Regions from separate parts of the Arthrobacter sp. 05T47 genome, predicted to be linked through region 1. Evidence: riboswitches for the same ligand, from Rfam matches in the RefSeq annotation. Region 1 holds a riboswitch; the other holds the start of a gene.
The links. A riboswitch is a leader RNA that binds a small molecule or an ion and turns the genes downstream of it on or off. The one in region 1 is predicted to bind glycine.
Positions count from the first base shown of each region.

Region 2: linked by a shared signal. The riboswitch ahead of gcvP (aminomethyl-transferring glycine dehydrogenase) and the one ahead of gcvP (aminomethyl-transferring glycine dehydrogenase) in region 1 are both predicted to bind glycine.

Region 1 covers NZ_JBFTKG010000024.1:60,823-67,849, forward strand. Annotated here, with positions in the region: gene AC1DEY_RS16105 (hypothetical protein) at 1-267, shown strand, start outside; gene AC1DEY_RS16110 (carbon storage regulator) at 277-522, shown strand; gene AC1DEY_RS16115 (flagellar protein FlgN) at 537-1,052, opposite strand; gene AC1DEY_RS16120 (sigma-70 family RNA polymerase sigma factor) at 1,294-2,112, shown strand; gene AC1DEY_RS16125 (Dps family protein) at 2,279-2,758, shown strand; gene AC1DEY_RS16130 (MFS transporter) at 2,930-4,519, opposite strand; gene AC1DEY_RS16135 (TetR/AcrR family transcriptional regulator) at 4,588-5,127, shown strand; glycine riboswitch at 5,328-5,426, shown strand; glycine riboswitch at 5,428-5,541, shown strand; gene gcvP (aminomethyl-transferring glycine dehydrogenase) at 5,581-7,027, shown strand, end outside.
Region 2 covers NZ_JBFTKG010000043.1:2,230-13,221, reverse strand. Annotated here, with positions in the region: gene AC1DEY_RS20415 (aldo/keto reductase) at 1-149, shown strand, start outside; gene AC1DEY_RS20410 (amidohydrolase family protein) at 177-1,319, opposite strand; gene AC1DEY_RS20405 (type I glutamate--ammonia ligase) at 1,319-2,683, opposite strand; gene AC1DEY_RS20400 (SDR family NAD(P)-dependent oxidoreductase) at 2,854-3,666, opposite strand; gene AC1DEY_RS20395 (MFS transporter) at 4,599-5,984, shown strand; gene AC1DEY_RS20390 (putative hydro-lyase) at 5,981-6,784, shown strand; glycine riboswitch at 7,309-7,406, shown strand; glycine riboswitch at 7,408-7,513, shown strand; gene gcvP (aminomethyl-transferring glycine dehydrogenase) at 7,551-10,442, shown strand; gene gcvT (glycine cleavage system aminomethyltransferase GcvT) at 10,452-10,992, shown strand, end outside.

The sequences.
Region 1 (7,027 bases):
TCCGTGGCCGCGCTCTCCGCCGACCAGGTCTGGGTGGTGGTCGATGCCGGGCGCAAGCATGAGGACACGAAGCGCTGGGTCGGCGTGCTCTCCGCCCAGCTCAACGTTGCCGCGGTGGCGGTGGTCGGCGCCGCGGAGACGGGGTCGCCTGAAAGCGTCAACGGCATGGGACTGCCCGTGGGCTGGATCGACGCCCGTCCCGCCGGTCCCGATCCGACATGGCAGAACCGGCGGGAATCGTCCGAAGCTCCCCGCGGTGAAGGGTAGATTGAGAAGATGCTGGTACTAACACGCAAGCCGGGCGAACAGATCATGATCGGCGACGGCATCGTCATCACGGTCCTGGAAGGCCGCGGCGACGGTGTTCGGATAGGCATCGAGGCACCCCGGGGCGTGCCCATCCAGCGCCGGGAAGTCATCGAAGCCATCGCGGCCGCGAACCTCGCCGCGGCGGAAGCCGGCCCGGAGGCCGAGGACGCGCTGCGCGGGCTCCTGCCGCCCGCACCTCCCGCCAAGGGCTGAAGCCAGGTCCCGGATCAGTCCTTTTCCCCGCCCAGATACTGGGCCAGGGCGGGCTGGGGTGCGCGCCGGACCACGGCCAGGGCCCGCTCCAGGTTTCCGCCAGTGGCCAGCTGATCCAGCAGTCCGGCGGTGCCCGCCGGGCCGGGACGTCCGGGCAAGGGGAGGACCCGCAGTGCCTCTTCGTTCACGCGGGCGGCCGCGCCGAGCCGGTCAAGAAGTGCGTGCAGGGCGTCCAGATGCTCGCCCAGGATCTCGGCCCAGGGGCCGGCGGGTGCGGCCGCAATCAGTTCAACCAGCGTGGCCTGTGCCGGCATACCCCATTGGGCCGCGACGACGGCAGATTCGACACTCCGGGCCAGGCCTTCAAAGCGTAAACGGTCCAGCACGGCTTCGATTTCGGAAGCCATGAGGCGCAGCCATTCCACGTTCCCGGCCCCGACGTGCAGCCGTAGCGTTTCCAGCCTGAAAAGGAGCAGTTCCAGCTGCCGGCGCTCCTGCCACAGTGCCGCGGAGAGATCACTTGCGCTCATGGGCCCCATTCTCTTTCCGCCCCCTGAATCGCAGCTTCGGGGCGGGTACCGCACTTTTTGCCAAGCTTTTCCCTGAGGGTACACGCAGATCCGGGATCAGGTGATAGGTTTCCTCCATGGGTGCTGCGCCCTACTTGCGAACGCTGACTCCAATGGGGGGAGCACCGGTCGGTTTGGGTGCGGTTCTCGGCGTTTTAAGGGCTACAGCCCTTCGGATCCGGTCTCATGGGGGGACACAGTATTGAATCGCGTGGAACGCAACGAGATGGTCACGCAGCACCTTCCGCTGGTGGGGTATCTCGTCTCAGATTTGTGCTCGAAGGCGTCACACCTTTCTCGCGATGATTTGGCCTCGGCCGGTGCAATTGCCCTGATCACGTCGGCCGATTCGTTCGATCCCGACCTCGGGGTTCCCTTTGGCGCGTTCGCCCGCCGGCGCATCCTTGGCGCGTTCGCGGACGAGATGCGGGCCAGCGACTGGGCCACCCGCTCCGCCCGCCGGCGGATCAAGGAAACCATGTCCGTCCAGGAAACCCTGGCATCCGCCCTTGGCCGCACGCCCACAGTGGACGAGATCGCCTCCGCCCTCGGCGTCCAGCAGAGTGTTGTGGAGGCCGCGCTCGCGGATGCCTCACGCACACTGACACCCCTCGATGAGGCCGTGGTGGATACCCTGGCCGCCGAAACCCTCACCCCGGAACACTCCGTGCTCGCGGATGAACGGCTCCAGTACCTGCGGGCCGCCGTGAAATCCCTGCCGGAACGGATGCGCTACGTCGTGGAGGAGATCTACTTCGGCGACCGGACGGTCAAGGACCTGGCCGCCGAACTCGGATCCACCCATGCTGCGGTGTCCCAGCAGCGTTCGGAGGCCATCCGGCTGATGCGCGACGGACTGACCGCGCACTACGCCGATGACCCCGCGCAGCCGTTCGAACCCCAGTCCAGGATTACGCCGCGGCGCCGCAACGACTACCTCACCCAGCTCTCCGAGGCCACCTCCGGCGGCATCACCCGTGCCGTGTTCCCCCGCGGTCCGGTCCTCAACGAAGCCGTCTAGCCGCCCCCGAAGCAGTTAGTAAGCCGGCTTAGTAAGCTGATCGAGAAATTCCTCCCCGAACCGTCGCGGCCCGACGCCGCCCTGCGGTAGCGTCGAAAGCATGGGCCGGGCCGCCAGCACGCGGCGCGCGCGGCCTCCACCGCACCGGTTCTATCGAGGAGGACGCATGAAAGCAACACCTACACTGACGACCAACCTGCAGGCAGTCCTGGTGGACCTGATCGAACTCCACGTTCAGGGCAAGCAGGCGCACTGGAACATCGTCGGGACCAACTTCCGGGACCTTCACCTCCAGCTGGACGAGATCGTCGACGCCGCCCGCGGGTTCGCGGACGACCTCGCCGAGCGCATGCGCGCCCTCCACGCCCTCCCTGACGGCCGAAGCTCCACGGTTTCCAAGTCCACCGCGCTGGCCGAGTTTCCGGCGGGCCTGATCAGCACGAAGGACGCGATCGAACGCATTGTCGCAGCGCTGGAGGCAGCCGTCGGCACCATGCGCAAAGTCCATGACGAAGTGGACGATGAAGACCCCACCACCGCCGATCTGCTGCACGAGTTCATCGCCAAGTTTGAGCAGTATGCCTGGATGGTCAGTGCCGAGACCATGAAGGCCACCGCCAGCGTGACCACTCCGGACAGCAAGTAGGTCCAGCTAGCACCAGGCCGCACTCACGAAACTCCAGCGTCCGGCGTCGGGTATTTTCCCGGCGGCGGACGCTGGAGTTTTTAAGCTACGCAATGGTCCTGGATGGGGAACGCATGTCGGTCTCGCTCGGCGCCGTCGATCTCGAGCCCGACGGCGATGGAACCGGTGCTGCTAGCTTGCCTTCGGCACCTTCCGCAGGAGGACCGCCGCGAGGACGCACGCCCCGGACATCAGGACCAGGGCGATGGAGGCCGTGACGTGTACGCCCGAGTCGAAGGCGGTGCGCGCGGCCGCCGTCACCGCCTCCGCCAGCGGCGCCGGAAGCATCCCCGCGAGCTCCACGGCGCCGGCGAGGGTCTCGCCGGCCTGGCTCGTGGCAGAGGCCGGGGCGAGCTCGGACACGCCTGCGGGGAGCCGGAGGTTGCCCTGGTAGGAAGCCGTGAGGATCGAGCCTAGGATCGCCGTGCCCAGCAGGGATCCCACTTCATAGCCGGTCTCGGAGATGGCGGCGGCGGCCCCCGACTTGTCCGCAGGCGCAGCGCCCAGGATCAGGTCATTGGAGATCGTCTCCGCGGCACCCACGCCCAGGCAGAGGATCAGCAGCGCGGCCAGCAGCAGTGACGGGCCGTGGCTGTGGTCGCCGAATGCCACCAGGAAATAGCCCGCCGCGCTCAGGAGCAGGCCGGCGGCCACCACAAAGCCGGGCCGGACCTTGCGCACCAGCGGGACCACCAGCAGCCCGGCAACGACTGTGGCGATGAGGGCCGGGACCATGGCGACCCCGGAGGCGGAGGGGGACTGCCCCTCCAGCAGCTGCAGGTGCTGGGCCAGGAAGAGAATGAAGCCGTTGAAGGAGAACAGCGCCAGGACGTTGGCGGTGATGGCGGTGCTGAAGACCCGGTTGCCAAAGAGGCTGACATCGAGCATGGGCGCCGTGCTGTGGTCCGCCTTGTGGCCTCTGGCCAGGGCGCGCTGGCGCCGGATGAACACGTAGCCCATGAGCAGCCCTGCTCCGATGCTCGCGAAGGCCTCCAGTGAGGGCCCGTGGGTGGCGAGGGTCTTGATCCCGTAGACAACGGGCACCATGACCAGCAGGGACAGGATGATGCTGGGCACGTCCACGCGTCCGGGCTTAGGGTCGCGGGATTCCGGGATCAGTGCCGGACCGAGCAGCAGCAGGGGCAGGATGATCGGCACTGCGACCAGCAGGACGGCGCCCCACCAGAAGTGCTCCACCAGCCAGCCGCCGGCAATCGGGCCGAGGGCGGCGCCGCCGGAGAAGCCTGCGGCCCAGATTGCCACTGCCAGCCTGCGCCGGTTGGGCTCCGGGAAAATGTTGCGGATCAGGGAAAGCGTTGACGGCATGAGCATGGCGCCGAAGAGGCCGAGCCCGGCGCGGCCTGCGATCAGCCATTCGGCGCTCGGCGCGAACGCCGTCAACGCCGAGACCGCGGCAAAGCCTGCGCTGCCCACGAAGAGCAGCCTGCGCCGTCCGATCCTGTCACCCAGGCTGCCCATCGCAACCAGGAGTCCGGCCAGAACCAGGGGGTAGGCGTCGATGATCCACAGCAGTTCGACGCCGGAGGCGTCCAGGCTGCGGGCGATGGCGGGCAGGGCGAACGTCAGGGCGGTGTTGTCCACGGCCACAAGCAGGACAGGGAACATCAGCAGGGCCAGCGCCACCCAGTCGCGCCACGAGGCCCGGGGGCCGGTGGCCGACGCGGTGCTGGTGGTGGTGGCGGTGATCGACGGAATGCTCATGGAACGTAACTATACCGTCTGGACGGTACAGTTAAGAAATGCTCGGCCGGACAGGCATGATGGGAGGCATGCCCAGGAAACCCGTCGCCCGCGAGGCCGTTCTCCACGCCTTCGAATCCCTGCTCATCGAAGTCGGTGAACGCGCCGCGACGCTGGACGCCGTCGCGCGCCGGGCCGGAGTCTCCAAGGGGGGCCTGCTCTACCACTTCCCGACCAAGGAGGCGATGATCGCGGTCCTGCTCGAGCGACTGGACGGGCACCTCGCTGCCGATGTCGCCGCCATGGCTGAGGCCCCCGAGGGTGCGGCGGTGTACTTCATCAAGTCCTCGGTGTGGGCGGACACCCCCATGGACCGGGTGTTCGTCGCGGCCACGAGGCTCGCCGAGGTGGCGCACCAGGAGACCCTCCGCCGCTTCGCCGCCGCCCAGGCGAACTGGCTGGAACTGCTGGCTGCCGACGTCGGGCCCGCCATGGCGAAAGCCGTCCTGTACATGGGGGACGGGCTGTACTTCAACGCCATGCTGGGCCGGGGGCCGGGCGGGCAGCCGCCGGAAGTCAGTGACGACGTCGAGAGCCTCCTGGCCGCCGTCGAGAAGCTGCGCCGCTGACGGCCGCCGAGACCCGCCCGTCGAATACGCCGGAAGCCTGCGACTACGCCGGAACGAAGCGGCGTCCCCGCACGCCTGCGGCGAACTCGCGTGGCCGGACCTGTAACTTGGGGCCGCCGCCGGGAGGGAGTTTGCGGACGCGCGCCCGGCATAGGACAATGAGTGCTGTGACTGTTGTCACCCCAAATTGAATACGCCTTTGATCTGCGGCGGGAGAGTCCTGCAAGTAGGTACAAGCAGGCGCCGTAGGAGCAAATCCTCCCCAGGAATCTCTCAGGCCCATGTACCGCCGCGGCAAGGCATCTCTGGAAAGTAGCASGTGCGTCCCTAGCGCGCTGTGCTCACCGACGGTGCAAGCGGAGCCCCMCATYMSGGCTGCGCGGAAACTCTCAGGTCCAATACAGAGCGGGGAGGAACCCGAATCAATGTGGCGTACCSTGCGCCGCCTGAGTTATGGAGTTCCTTGTGACTGTTACCCCAGCCTCCACGTCCTTCGTTGACCGGCACATCGGCGCCCGCCGCCAGGCCGACGTCGACGCCATGCTGAAGGCTGTCGGCTACGACACCGTCGACGCCCTGGTGGACACCGCCGTTCCGAAGGACATCCGCCAGGACTCCGACCTCGCGCTCGACGCAGCCCTCAGCGAAGTGGAAGTCCTCGCCGAACTGCGCAAGCTGGCCGCGAAAAACAAGACCGCCGTGCAGATGATCGGGCAGGGCTACTACGACACCCTCACCCCGCCGGTAATCCGCCGCAACATCCTCGAAGCCCCGGCCTGGTACACCGCCTACACGCCCTACCAGCCGGAAATCTCCCAGGGCCGGCTCGAGGCGCTGCTGAACTTCCAGACCATGGTCCAGGACCTCGTCGGGCTGCCGATCGCCAACGCCTCGCTGCTGGACGAAGCCACCGCCGTCGCCGAGGCCGTGCTGATGATGCGCCGCGCGAACAAGAACAAGGCCGCCCACGACGGCAAGACCGTCTTGGACGCCGACTGCCTCCCGCAGACCATCGCGATCGTCAAGGGCCGCGCCGAGGCCCTCGGCTTCGAGGTCGAGGTTGCCGACCTCTCCAGGGGCCTGCCCGAGGGCGTCATCAACGGCGTCGTCCTGCAGCAGCCCGGCGTCTCCGGCCGCGTGTTCGACCACACCGCCGTGATCGCCGAAGCCAAGGAACGCGGCGCCCTCGTCACCGTCGCGGCCGACCTCCTCTCCCTGACCCTCATCACGTCCCCGGGCGAACAGGGCGCCGACATCGCCGTCGGCTCCGCCCAGCGCTTCGGCGTGCCGCTGTTCTTCGGCGGCCCGCACGCGGCCTACATGGCGGTCCAGAAGGGGCTCGAACGCTCCATGCCCGGCCGCCTCGTCGGCGTCTCCAAGGACAACGCGGGCGTCCCCGCCTACCGCCTGGCCCTGCAAACCCGCGAGCAGCACATCCGCCGGGAGAAGGCCACCTCGAACATCTGCACCGCCCAGGCGCTGCTGGCCATCGTGGCATCCTTCTACGCCGTCTACCACGGCCCCGACGGGCTGAAGGCAATCGCCCAGACCGTCCACGGCCACGCCAGGACCATCGCAGCCTCCCTGAAGACCGCCGGCTTCGACGTGCTGCACACCTCCTTCTTCGACACCATCACCGTCTCCGTGCCGGGCCGGGCAGCAGAGATCATCGCGGCCGCCGACGCCAAGGGCGTCAACCTGCGCGCCATCGACGCCGACACCGTCGGCATCTCCGCCGATGAGGCCACGACGGCGGCCATCGTCGCCGACGTCGTCGCCGCCTTCGGGGCCAGCGTCGTTGACGCAGCAGACTCCTCCTTCGGCCTGGACACCGCCGTCGAACGGACCTCCGACTACCTGCAGCACCCGGTGTTCAACACCCACCGCTCCGAAACCCAGC
Region 2 (10,992 bases), on a different contig from region 1:
TCATCATTCCCAAGTCGGTCACGCCGTCGCGGATCAGCGAAAACCTGGACGTGTTCGGCTTCGACCTGTCAGCGAACGAGCTGGCAGTCATCGACAGCCTCGAACGGGACGGCCGCACGGGCCCGCACCCGGCCGAATTCAACGGCTAGCCAAGCTAGACACAGGGCGGCGCCCGCTCAGGGGAGCGCATACACGCGGCGGGCGTTCTCGCGCGCGACCAGTTGCACGATCCTGCGGGCGTCCGCCTCCGAACAGTCGTCGTCGGCGATCCATCCGCCCACCACCTTGGCGATTGCGTTGCGCCACAGCCTCGCCCCGAGGTAGTGAAGTTCGGCCGGGCCGAGGGCGTCGGAGGAGTACAGGATCCTCGTGAAGGGCGCCAGCTCGAAGGAGCGGGCCACCAGATCCCGGCTCCGTGACCCGGTGTAGTTCACGGCGAGGCCCACGTCGATGTAGACGTTTTCGAAGGCGTGGGCAAGGTAGCCGGCTTCGCGCTCGAACGGATAGCAGTGGAGCAGCATGATGGGTGCGTCCCGGACTTCGGCGGACCGCAGAAAATCCAACAGGTACAGGGGATTGGTCTTGTGGAGGTCCAGGTCTCGGTCGCCGAATCCGACATGGAACTGCACGGGAAGCTTCATCGACACGGCCGCATGGATCCCGTGGGCAATGAGGGTCACGTCGGTGAGCCTCGCCTTGGTGCCAGCGCGCGGGTTCTGCTGCCAGCGGCGGGCTGCCTCAGTGACCGCCGCCGGTGTGCGCCGGCTGAGGTCCTGGTCGAATCCTGCGCGGTAGGCGAGAACGGTTTTGACGCCCACGGCGCTGCGGGTGAGGTCGTGGAGCCGCTGGCCGAACTCGTCGACATAGTCTGCCGGGTTGGCAATCTCCCGGATCAGCGACTCGGCGAGCAGTTCCAGCCGAACGATCTCGTGGGTTCGCCCGCCGGAGACCTCAGCCATGCCGGCCATGCCGAGATAGTCAGCGGCGTCCAGTCCTGTGTCGATCAGCCAGTCGCTTACCCCGGCAGCGCGGGTCATGCGCCGGCTGACCTCGAGTTCTCCAAGCTCGGCGCGACGGCTCCAGTATTCCGCCGGTGAGGCGTGCCGGGGCAGATCAAGAATGCCGCTGCACCAGCGCCGGATGGCGAGCCCGATTTGTGTGTTGTAGGCGTCTCCGGGGTTGGCCAGCGGTTCGGTGTTCCCTTCGTTCAGCGAGTTCTGAAAGCGTGCCTCATCACCGTCGGCGTGAAACGCGCCATGCACGTGGTGATCGACAAGGCTGACGTGTTCGACGAAGTCCGGGAAGTCACCGCCCGCCATCAGATCGACCAGGCAAGTCGAAAGCGTTCGGCGAGCTCGTCCGGAGTGAGTTCGGCTGCGATGCGCTGTTCGTAGCGCCGGACGGCCACCGTGGCGTCGATGACGGCGTCTCCGAGAAGCCTGCGGGCAAGGCCTGAGTTGTCTAGGGTGTCGATGATGGCGGCGGGGGAGTCTGAGAGCTTTCGGACGTTTGCCTGCTGCCGTTCCTCGTCCGAAAGCCGCCCGGGGTCACCGGGGATCTCCTCCGGAAGCCGGCGTCCGCCGCGGATACCGTCAAGGGCGAGGGCAAGGATGGCCGCCGAGGCCAAATAGACGTTCGACGACGGGTCGACGATTTTCACCTCGACGTTGGCTCCGTGCGGATTGCCCTGGCCCTCGCGCAGGAAGCGCACCGAGGCTTCCCGGTTTTCCAGGCCCCAGCACAAGTAGGCACCCGACCACGTGCCGGGCGCCAACCGGCTTCCGGACAAAACTGACCCCGTGAGGAAGCCCTGGACATCCGGGAGCCCTGCGATGATTCCGCCAATGGCAGCGCCTCCCTCGGCGGAGATGCCGCGCGGTCCGCTGCCGCCGGAGAACAGCGGCACTCCGTTCTTTCGAAGCGAAAAGTGCTGGTGGGCGCCGTTCCCAACGCTGCCGGGAAAGGGCGACGGCGAGAACGAGGCCATCATGCCGTGGGCCCTGGCGACGATGCCCACGATAATCCTGGCAAGGACCACCGTGTCCGCGGCCTGGACCGGCGGGGCCGGGGGAAGGGAAAACTCGAACTGGTTCCTGCCGTACTCGGCGTGAAGCTGCTCCAGGGGAAGCCCGGCCTGGTTCAGCGCTGACAGCAGGTCATCGAGGAATTCCGATCGGTCCAGAAGGCCCATTGCCCCGTACGGAACCCAGGGCGCGGTTTCCAGCGCTGAACCATCCGGGGCGACGAGAAAGAATTCAAGTTCGTGGCCCACGAGCGCCTGGTACCCGGCCTCGACCAGGCTGCCCTCGATGTCGGCCAGGCAACCGCGGGCACAGGCCGGAGAGGCGGCTCCATCCTGTTCGAAAAGGCGGGCCGGTGCCCATGCGCGGCCGCCGGGCAGGACACGAAGTCCCGCGATGTCGATCTTCAGGCGCATATCGCCGACGGTGGTGATGCTGTCCGTGAACGCTATCCCGCCGTCGATGGTGAAGACGTGCCAGACGGGGGCGGCGCCCATCCCGGATTCGTGGAAGATCTTGAGCCGCGCCAGCGGAACGCTCTTGGCCAGGGTGATGCCCGAAGCATTCACCACCGTGCCGATCACGGTGCGGACGCCGGCCGCTTCGAGCTCGCGGTGGGCTTTCGCAACGGCGGATTCGTCGGCTGATGCGATGGGGGTCATGCGCCTATCATGCGGCCGCTCCTCATCCAATGAAAGGCTCACCCAATGAAAGACGCCCCCTCTGCACTGGGATCGCACCCGGGCACGGGTTTCCGGCCAACAGCCCGAGGCCCATGCGGCGCCCGGGAAACCCGACGGCGGCACGTCCCGCCGTCGTCCGCCTCGGCGTCCTAGATATCCGCAAGCGTCAGCGCCGGCGGCGAATTTCCGTCGATGTCCAGGACGCCGAACTCCTTCGCCACCGCAGCGGCGATGAGCACCTGGCCGGTCCGCGTCATCAGGTCCGGATCATGGAACAGCGCATTGATCACCCGGCCGATGAACTCAGGGCTTTCGCTGGTCGAGAGATCGAATGCACCGCTTTCCGCCGCGGCCAGGACCGCCTCGGTGCGGACCAGTCCGGGGTAGAGCGAGATGACCGGAATGTCGAACGGTCTGAGCTCGACGGCCATGTCGGAGGTCATCTTGTCCGTCGTCGCTTTGGCGATGCCGTAGATCGTGTTGCCGAGGTGGCGCTGCGCGGCCCAGAAGCTGATGTTGACGATCAGGCCGCGGTGCCGCCGCATCATCATGCGCGCCGCGTGCGCCGAACACACAAATGCGGCGCGGACGCCGGCGTCCATCATGCCGGTCCAGCGATGCGGCGCCTGCTCCCAGAACGGTGCCGGCCACGTGAACGCGCCGCCTTCGACCATCTTCTCGTACCCGCCCCAGGCGCAATTGACCAGCAGGTCGAGGCGGCCGCCCTCGGTCCGGATCGTGTCGAACACGTGCGCGGTCTCGTCATCGTTGAGATGGTCGCAGCGCAGGCGCACGATCTCCCGCGGGAGGTCCGCCTGCTCGATCGACCGGCCCGTGCCATAAACCCGGAACCCCGCGGCCTGAAGGGCAAGCGCGATGCCCCGGCCGACACCGCGGCTCGCGCCGGTCACCAGCGCAACGCCACCCGTTGGCGCGTCACTGCGTTCGCGTTCGCTGGTCATGCCAAGCGGCCCCCGCTTACATTTCGTCCCGTGATCCCCATGATAGGCCGGGCCCGGCGCCTGGTGCCCGCGACTTTCTCGGGCCCAGCACCCGGAGGCGGCCCTATCTAAAAACGCACCCTTCGGGTTTACTGGGCCGCAAGGCTGACACGCGAAACATGGAGGGGGAACCATGCAGTCCAAAGGAACATGGCAAATCGCAGCGGGCTCGATATTGCTGGTGGCCACGTTGTTCACGCTACCGATGCCACTGGTTGACGTGCTCTCGGGCAGCGCCGGACAGGGTGCGGCGGCAGTGTTCGTGCTGGGACTCGCGCTTCTAGCCGCTGGCCTCGGTTTGGTCGCCGTGGGTCTGTACAAGCGATCGCGGAACCTAAAGACGGCGCGCAGTTACGACACCAGGGAGCCCGCATCCTCCGACGAGGACCGGCCGACCAATCCTCATTCGATGCCCCATAGCTATGGCGCCCTTCCGCCTCCGGGGTAGACACTCCCAGCTCAAGAAACCAGAACCTCAAGAACCCAGAACCACAAAAAATAAGACGACGACGGCGGGTTGTCCCGCCGTCGTCGTTCGTGCTGCCCTGAAACCAGCACTGCCGCGGTGCCCTGAGAACGCGGCCTGAGGCCTTGAGGCAGCGCTTCGGCGCCTTAAATCCGGCTATACCCGGTGGCTGCCGCGACGACCGCATCACCCTCAACCCCTTGACGATGTGACCTGCGTCGCGTAAATTGTTCAACAATTCGGATTGTTCAACAATCCAACAATTGATCCATTTATTGAACGCAGTCCCGACTTCCGCAGCCCATCACGGTAGCCGCACACGCACCCGAATGTCCCGACCCGCATCGCCGCAGGCCCGGACCGACAAGGCGCACCAACACCAGCCGCCCGCACTTGGCTGACATCCACACTCTTCATGGAGGTACACATGGCCGCTTCATCCGTAACGGCCCCCGCTGACCCGAAGCCCTTTGTAGGGCGCAAGGGCATGTACAAGGCATTCGCGGCCAGCCTGACCGGAACCGCACTGGAGTTCTATGACTTCGCTGTCTACTCCGCCGCGGCCGCGATCGTTTTCCCGCTGATCTTCTTCCCGGCCTCGGACCCTGTCACGGGCACCCTGTTGGCCTTCTCCACCTACGCCGTGGGCTACATTTCCCGGCCCGTCGGCGGCATCATCTTCGGCCGGCTCGGCGACGAGATCGGCCGCAAGAAGATCCTGGTCATCACGCTCATGCTGATCGGCGCCGCCACGTTCCTCATCGGCCTGCTGCCCACGTACGGCAACATCGGCATCATGGCCCCCGCCATCCTGGTCTTCCTTCGCTTCGCGCAGGGTGTTGGCGTCGGCGGCGAGTGGGGCGGGGCAGTGCTGCTCTCCAGTGAATTCGGTGACCCGAACCGTCGCGGCTTCTGGGCATCCGCCGCGCAGATCGGCCCGCCCGCCGGTAACCTGATGGCCAACGGCGTGCTTGCCGTCCTGACCATGGCCCTGTCCGAAGAGGATTTCCTGAACTTCGGCTGGCGAATTGCCTTCCTGATCTCGGCCCTGTTGGTGGCCTTCGGGCTCTGGATCCGGCTCAAGCTTGAAGACACCCCCATCTTCAAGGCCATGGAAGCCAAAGGAGACAAGCCCAAGTCCCCCATCCGCGAAGTCCTGGCAACCCAGCGCCGCCCCCTCATCGCAGCCATGCTCAGCCGCATCGGCCCGGACGTCCTCTACGCTTTGTGCACCGTCTTCATGCTCACCTACGGCATTCAGAAACTTGGCTTCGACCGCGGCCAAGTGCTGGTGGCCGTCCTGATCGGTTCGGCACTCCAGATTTTCACCATGCCGCTCGCCGGGGCCATCTCCGACCACATCAACCGCCGGCTGGTCTACGCAATCGCCGCAGTGGCCGCCGCCGTCTGGGGGTACCTGTTCTTCATCGTCCTCGAAGGTCGATCCCCGGTCATGCTGATCGTGGGAACGGTGCTGGGCCTGCTCTGCCACTCGTTTATGTACGGACCCCAGGCCGCGTTCGTTGTTGAACAGTTCTCGCCGCGGCTCCGCTCCACCGGCAGTTCGCTGGCCTACACCTTCGCCGGAATCGTCGGTGGCGCAATCGCACCGTTCATGTTCACCCTCCTGCTGAGCACCTTCAACAGCTGGGTCCCGGTTGCCATCTACCTCAGCGTTGCCTGCCTCCTGACCCTGGTGGGCCTGGCCCTGGGCCGGGACTCCGACGTTGCCGAGGACCAGGAGTACCTGCAGCCTTCAACTGAGCTGGTGGAAAATGAGCCGGCTGTAAATGAGCTGGTGGAGGCCCGATGAACCAGGCCAACGCACACCTGGCACCCTCCGATGCGCGCCTGAAGTTCCGCAGCGGCCTGGTCACCCCCACCTCCGGGTGGAGCGACGGCTACACCCAGGCAAACCTGATAGCGGTGACGGCGGACTACGCCGACGAATTCATCGAATTCTGCCGGCTCAACCCCAAAGCCTGCCCCGTCATCGACGTAATCCCGGCGGGACAGTACCAGAGCGCCCTCGCCGCGGGGTCGGACATCCGCACTGACATCCCGGCCTACCGGGTGTGGGTGGACGGCGAACTTGCCGGCGAAGTCACGGACGTCGCATCGGTCTGGCGTGATGACATGGTAGGCGTCCTCATCGGCTGCAGTTTCACCTTCGAAGCCGCGCTTGCCAGCGCGGGCGTCCCGCTCCGGCACACCGAAACCGGCCGCAACGTCCCCATGTACCGCACGAACATCGAGTGCACCCCTGCCGGCCGAATCCACGGGCCGATGGTGGTCTCCATGCGCCCGATGCCGCCCGAACTGGTCCAAACGGCCATCAGGGTGACGTCGGAAGTACCTAAGGTTCACGGCAGCCCGGTTCACGTCGGGACGCCCGGGGACCTCGGCATTGCCGACATCAACCTCCCCGACTTCGGCGACGCGGTGGAGATCCGGCCGGGAGAAGTGCCGGTTTTCTGGGCCTGCGGCGTGACGCCGCAGAGCGCAGTGATGGCATCAAGGCCCGCCTTCGCCATCAGCCACGCCCCCGGACACATGTTCATCACTGATGTTCCCGAAAGCACCTACCGGGAACGGACAGGAGCGTCATCGTGAAGAAGAGATTTCCCGTAGCCGAGAAACGGGCACGCAGGATCGTCAAACTCTCAGCGCCGCGGCGGCAAGCCACGGGCACCCACTGCGAACTGACCGGAGTCTGGCAGAGCCCGGCCGGAGCGAGCATCTCGATGCACGAGGGCCAGCTCCTCCCGAGTGATGCCGGCCGGCCGTGTGTCTGGACGTACGCAGGCCAGCCGGCCAGCAAGGCCGATTCCGCAGGTGCCCGGTGGGCGGCTCCGGAGTATCACAGACTGTAAGGGCACCAAACGGGAAGCGGACGACGGCGGGACTTCCCGCCGTCGTCCGCTTCCGGCGACTCCGGTGCCGTGCCATACCTCCAAGGCTCGGCATTCGGCCTCCACGAACCTCCCCGGCCGGCGGACTAGTTGGCCTAGCCTCGCGGACGCGGACCGGCTTGCGGTTGTTATCGTCAAACAACGCGTCATACGGACCCACCTCTTGCAACCGGCCCCCGCAACAAGTAACGTGTGAGCCGTGTCACCCACCAGTGGCACAGCTTATGATCTGCGGCGGGAGAGTCCTGCCGGTACGTTCAGCAGGCGCCGTAGGAGCAAATCCTCCCCAGGAATCTCTCAGGCCCACGTACCGCCGCGGCAAGGCAACTCTGGAAAGCAGTCCGGGAAACCGGGCTCACCGACGGTGCAAGTGGCGCCTGCTAACAGCAGGCAACGCGGAAACTCTCAGGTCCAATACAGAGCGGGGAGGAACCCGAATCATCGTGGCACTATGTGCCACCTGAATTATGGAGTTCCTCATGACGATTCAGTCGTCCCCGTCCACGTTCGCAGACCGCCATATCGGTGCGCGCCGCCAAACAGACATCGACACCATGCTCAAGGCCGTCGGCTACGACAGCGTAGACGGCCTCGTAGACAATGCACTCCCCGCTTCCATTCGCCAGGAAAAGCCGCTCAGCCTGGACAGCGCCCTCAGCGAAGTTGAGGTGCTGGCCGAACTGCGCAAGCTGGCTTCCAAGAACAAGACCGCCGTGCAGATGATCGGCCAGGGCTATTACGACACCGTCACGCCGCCGGTCATCCGCCGCAACATCCTCGAGGCCCCCGCCTGGTACACGGCCTACACGCCCTACCAGCCGGAGATCTCCCAGGGCCGGCTCGAGGCACTGCTGAACTTCCAGACCATGGTCCAGGACCTCACCGCGCTGCCGGTCGCCAATGCGTCCCTCCTCGACGAGGCCACCGCCGTCGCCGAAGCCGTGCTCCTGATGCGCAGGGCAAATAAGTCCGCAGGACAGAACGCAGGTGCCCGCGACGGCAAGACCGTCCTCGACGCCGACTGCCTCCCGCAGACCATCGCCATTGTGCGGGGCCGCGCCGACGCATTGGGCTTCGAGGTCGAGGTCGCCGACCTCTCCCAGGGACTGCCCGCCGGCGACATCAACGGCGTCGTCCTGCAGCAGCCGGGCGTTTCCGGCCGGGTGTGGGACCAGTCCGCCGTGATCGCAGAGGCCAAAGGCCGCGGCGCCCTGGTCACCGTGGCAGCGGACCTTCTGGCCCTGACCTTGATCACCCCTCCGGGCGAGCAGGGCGCGGACATCGCCGTCGGCTCCACGCAGCGCCTGGGCGTGCCGCTGTTCTTCGGCGGCCCGCACGCGGCCTACATGGCGGTGCGCGAAGGCATGGAACGCACGCTTCCCGGCCGAATTGTTGGCGTCTCCAAGGACAACGCGGGCGTCCCCGCCTACCGTCTGGCCCTGCAGACCCGTGAGCAGCACATCCGCCGTGAGAAGGCCACCTCCAACATCTGCACCGCCCAGGCGCTGCTGGCCATCGTCTCCTCGATGTACGCCGTCTACCACGGTCCCGAGGGCCTGAAGGCCATCGCCCAGACCGTCCACAACAACGCCCGTGCCCTCGCCGCCACGCTCAAGATCGCTGGCCGGGAACTGGTGGCCGAGGCCTTCTTCGACACTGTCACGGTCCGCGTTCCGGGCAAGGCCCGGAAGGTCATTAACGCTGCCGAGGCCCGCGGCATCAACCTGCGCCTCATCGATGCGGACACAGTTGGCGTGTCAGTCGATGAGACCACGACGGCGGAGGTCCTCTCCGCGGTGGTGGTCGCCTTTGGCGCCGGTCCGGTGGTGGAGGCCAAGGGCTTCGAGCTGCCCGAGGCTGTGCTGCGTTCCTCCGACTACTTGCAGCACCCGGTGTTCAACACCCACCGTTCCGAAACCCAGCTGCTGCGCTACATCCGCAAGCTCTCGGACCGCGACCTCGCCCTGGACCGCACCATGATCCCGCTGGGCTCGTGCACCATGAAGCTGAACGCCACGGCCGAGATGGAAGCCATCTCCTGGCCGGAGTTCGCCTCCATCCACCCGTTCGCCCCGGACTCGCAGACGGCCGGTTGGCGCGAACTGATCGAGGGCCTGGAAGCGGACTTGACCGAGATCACCGGGTACGACCAGGTCTCCATCCAGCCCAACGCCGGGTCCCAGGGCGAACTCGCGGGCCTGCTGGCCATCCGCGGCTACCACCTCTCCCGCGGTGAGGCCCAGCGCAACGTCTGCCTGATCCCTGCCTCGGCGCACGGCACGAACGCGGCCTCGGCCGTGCTGGCCGGCATGAAGGTGGTCGTCGTGGCTACGGCTTCGGACGGCACGATCGACCACGCCGATCTTCAGGCCAAGATCGAGGCCAACAAGGACGTCCTCTCGGCGATCATGATCACCTACCCGTCCACCCACGGGGTGTACGACGCCGACGTCCGCGAGGTGTGCGACTCCGTGCATGCGGCCGGCGGGCAGGTCTACGTCGACGGCGCCAACCTGAATGCGCTCGTGGGCCTGGCCCAGCCGGGCCAGTTCGGCGGCGATGTCTCGCACCTGAACCTGCACAAGACCTTCTGCATCCCGCATGGCGGCGGCGGACCCGGCGTCGGCCCGGTTGCGGCCAAGGCCCACCTGGCACCGTTCATGCCGGGCGACGCCAACAAGGCCGCGCACGAGGCCGGCGCTACCGAACCAGGAACCGGAGTTGCGATCTCCGCCTCCCGCTACGGCTCCGCCGGCGTCCTGCCGATCTCCTGGGCGTACGTGAAGCTCATGGGCGGCCAGGGCCTCACCGAGGCCACCAAGTCCGCCCTGCTGGCGGCGAACTACATCGCGGCCCGCCTGAACGAGTTCTTCCCGGTCCTGTACACGGGCGAGGGCGGCCTCGTGGCGCACGAGTGCATCCTGGACCTGCGCGAACTGACGGCCAGGACCGGAGTGACCGCCGAGGACGTGGCCAAGCGCCTGATCGACTTCGGCTTCCACGCCCCCACGCTGTCCTTCCCCGTTGCGGGCACTCTCATGGTGGAGCCCACCGAGTCCGAGGACCTTGCGGAGATCGACCGGTTCATCGACGCGATGATCACCATCCACGCCGAGATCGAGCAGGTCGCCGCCGGGGACTTCACCGTGGAGGATTCCCCGCTGCGCAACGCACCGCACACGGCTGCCGCAGTGGTCTCCTCGGACTGGGCCCGCAAGTACCCGCGCGAGCAGGCTGCGTTCCCCGTCCACACGCTCAGGCAGGACAAGTACTTCCCGCCGGTCGGGCGCATCGACGGCGCTGCCGGGGACCGCAACCTGGTCTGCTCCTGCCCTCCGCTTTCCGAATTCGAAAACTAAGGATTCCCGATGACTGAGAACTACACAGCACTTTACGAAGAGCACAAGAAGGCCGGCGCCTCCTTCACCGACTTCGGCGGCTGGCAGATGCCGCTGAAGTACTCCTCCGAGCTGGCCGAGCACCACGCCGTGCGCAACGCCGCCGGCCTGTTCGACCTCTCCCACATGGGCGAAGTCTGGGTCACCGGTCCGGACGCCGCAGCGTTCCTGGACTACGCCCTCGCCGGGAAGCTGTCGGCAGTCGCCGTCGGCAAGGCCAAGTACTCGCTGATCTGCCAGGAAGACGGCGGCATCATCGATGACCTGATCTCCTACCGCCGTGGCGAGCAGAAGTACCTCGTGGTCCCCAACGCCGGCAACGCCGTGGTGGTCGCCGCGGCACTGGCCGAACGGGCTGGTTCTGCCCAAGAAGGCGGGTTCGACGTCAAGGTGGAGGACGTTTCCGCCGAGACGTCCCTGATCGCCGTCCAGGGACCGAACGCGGAAGCCATCCTGCTGACGCTGGTCCCGGCCGAGCAACACTCGCTGGTCACGGAGCTCAAGTACTACG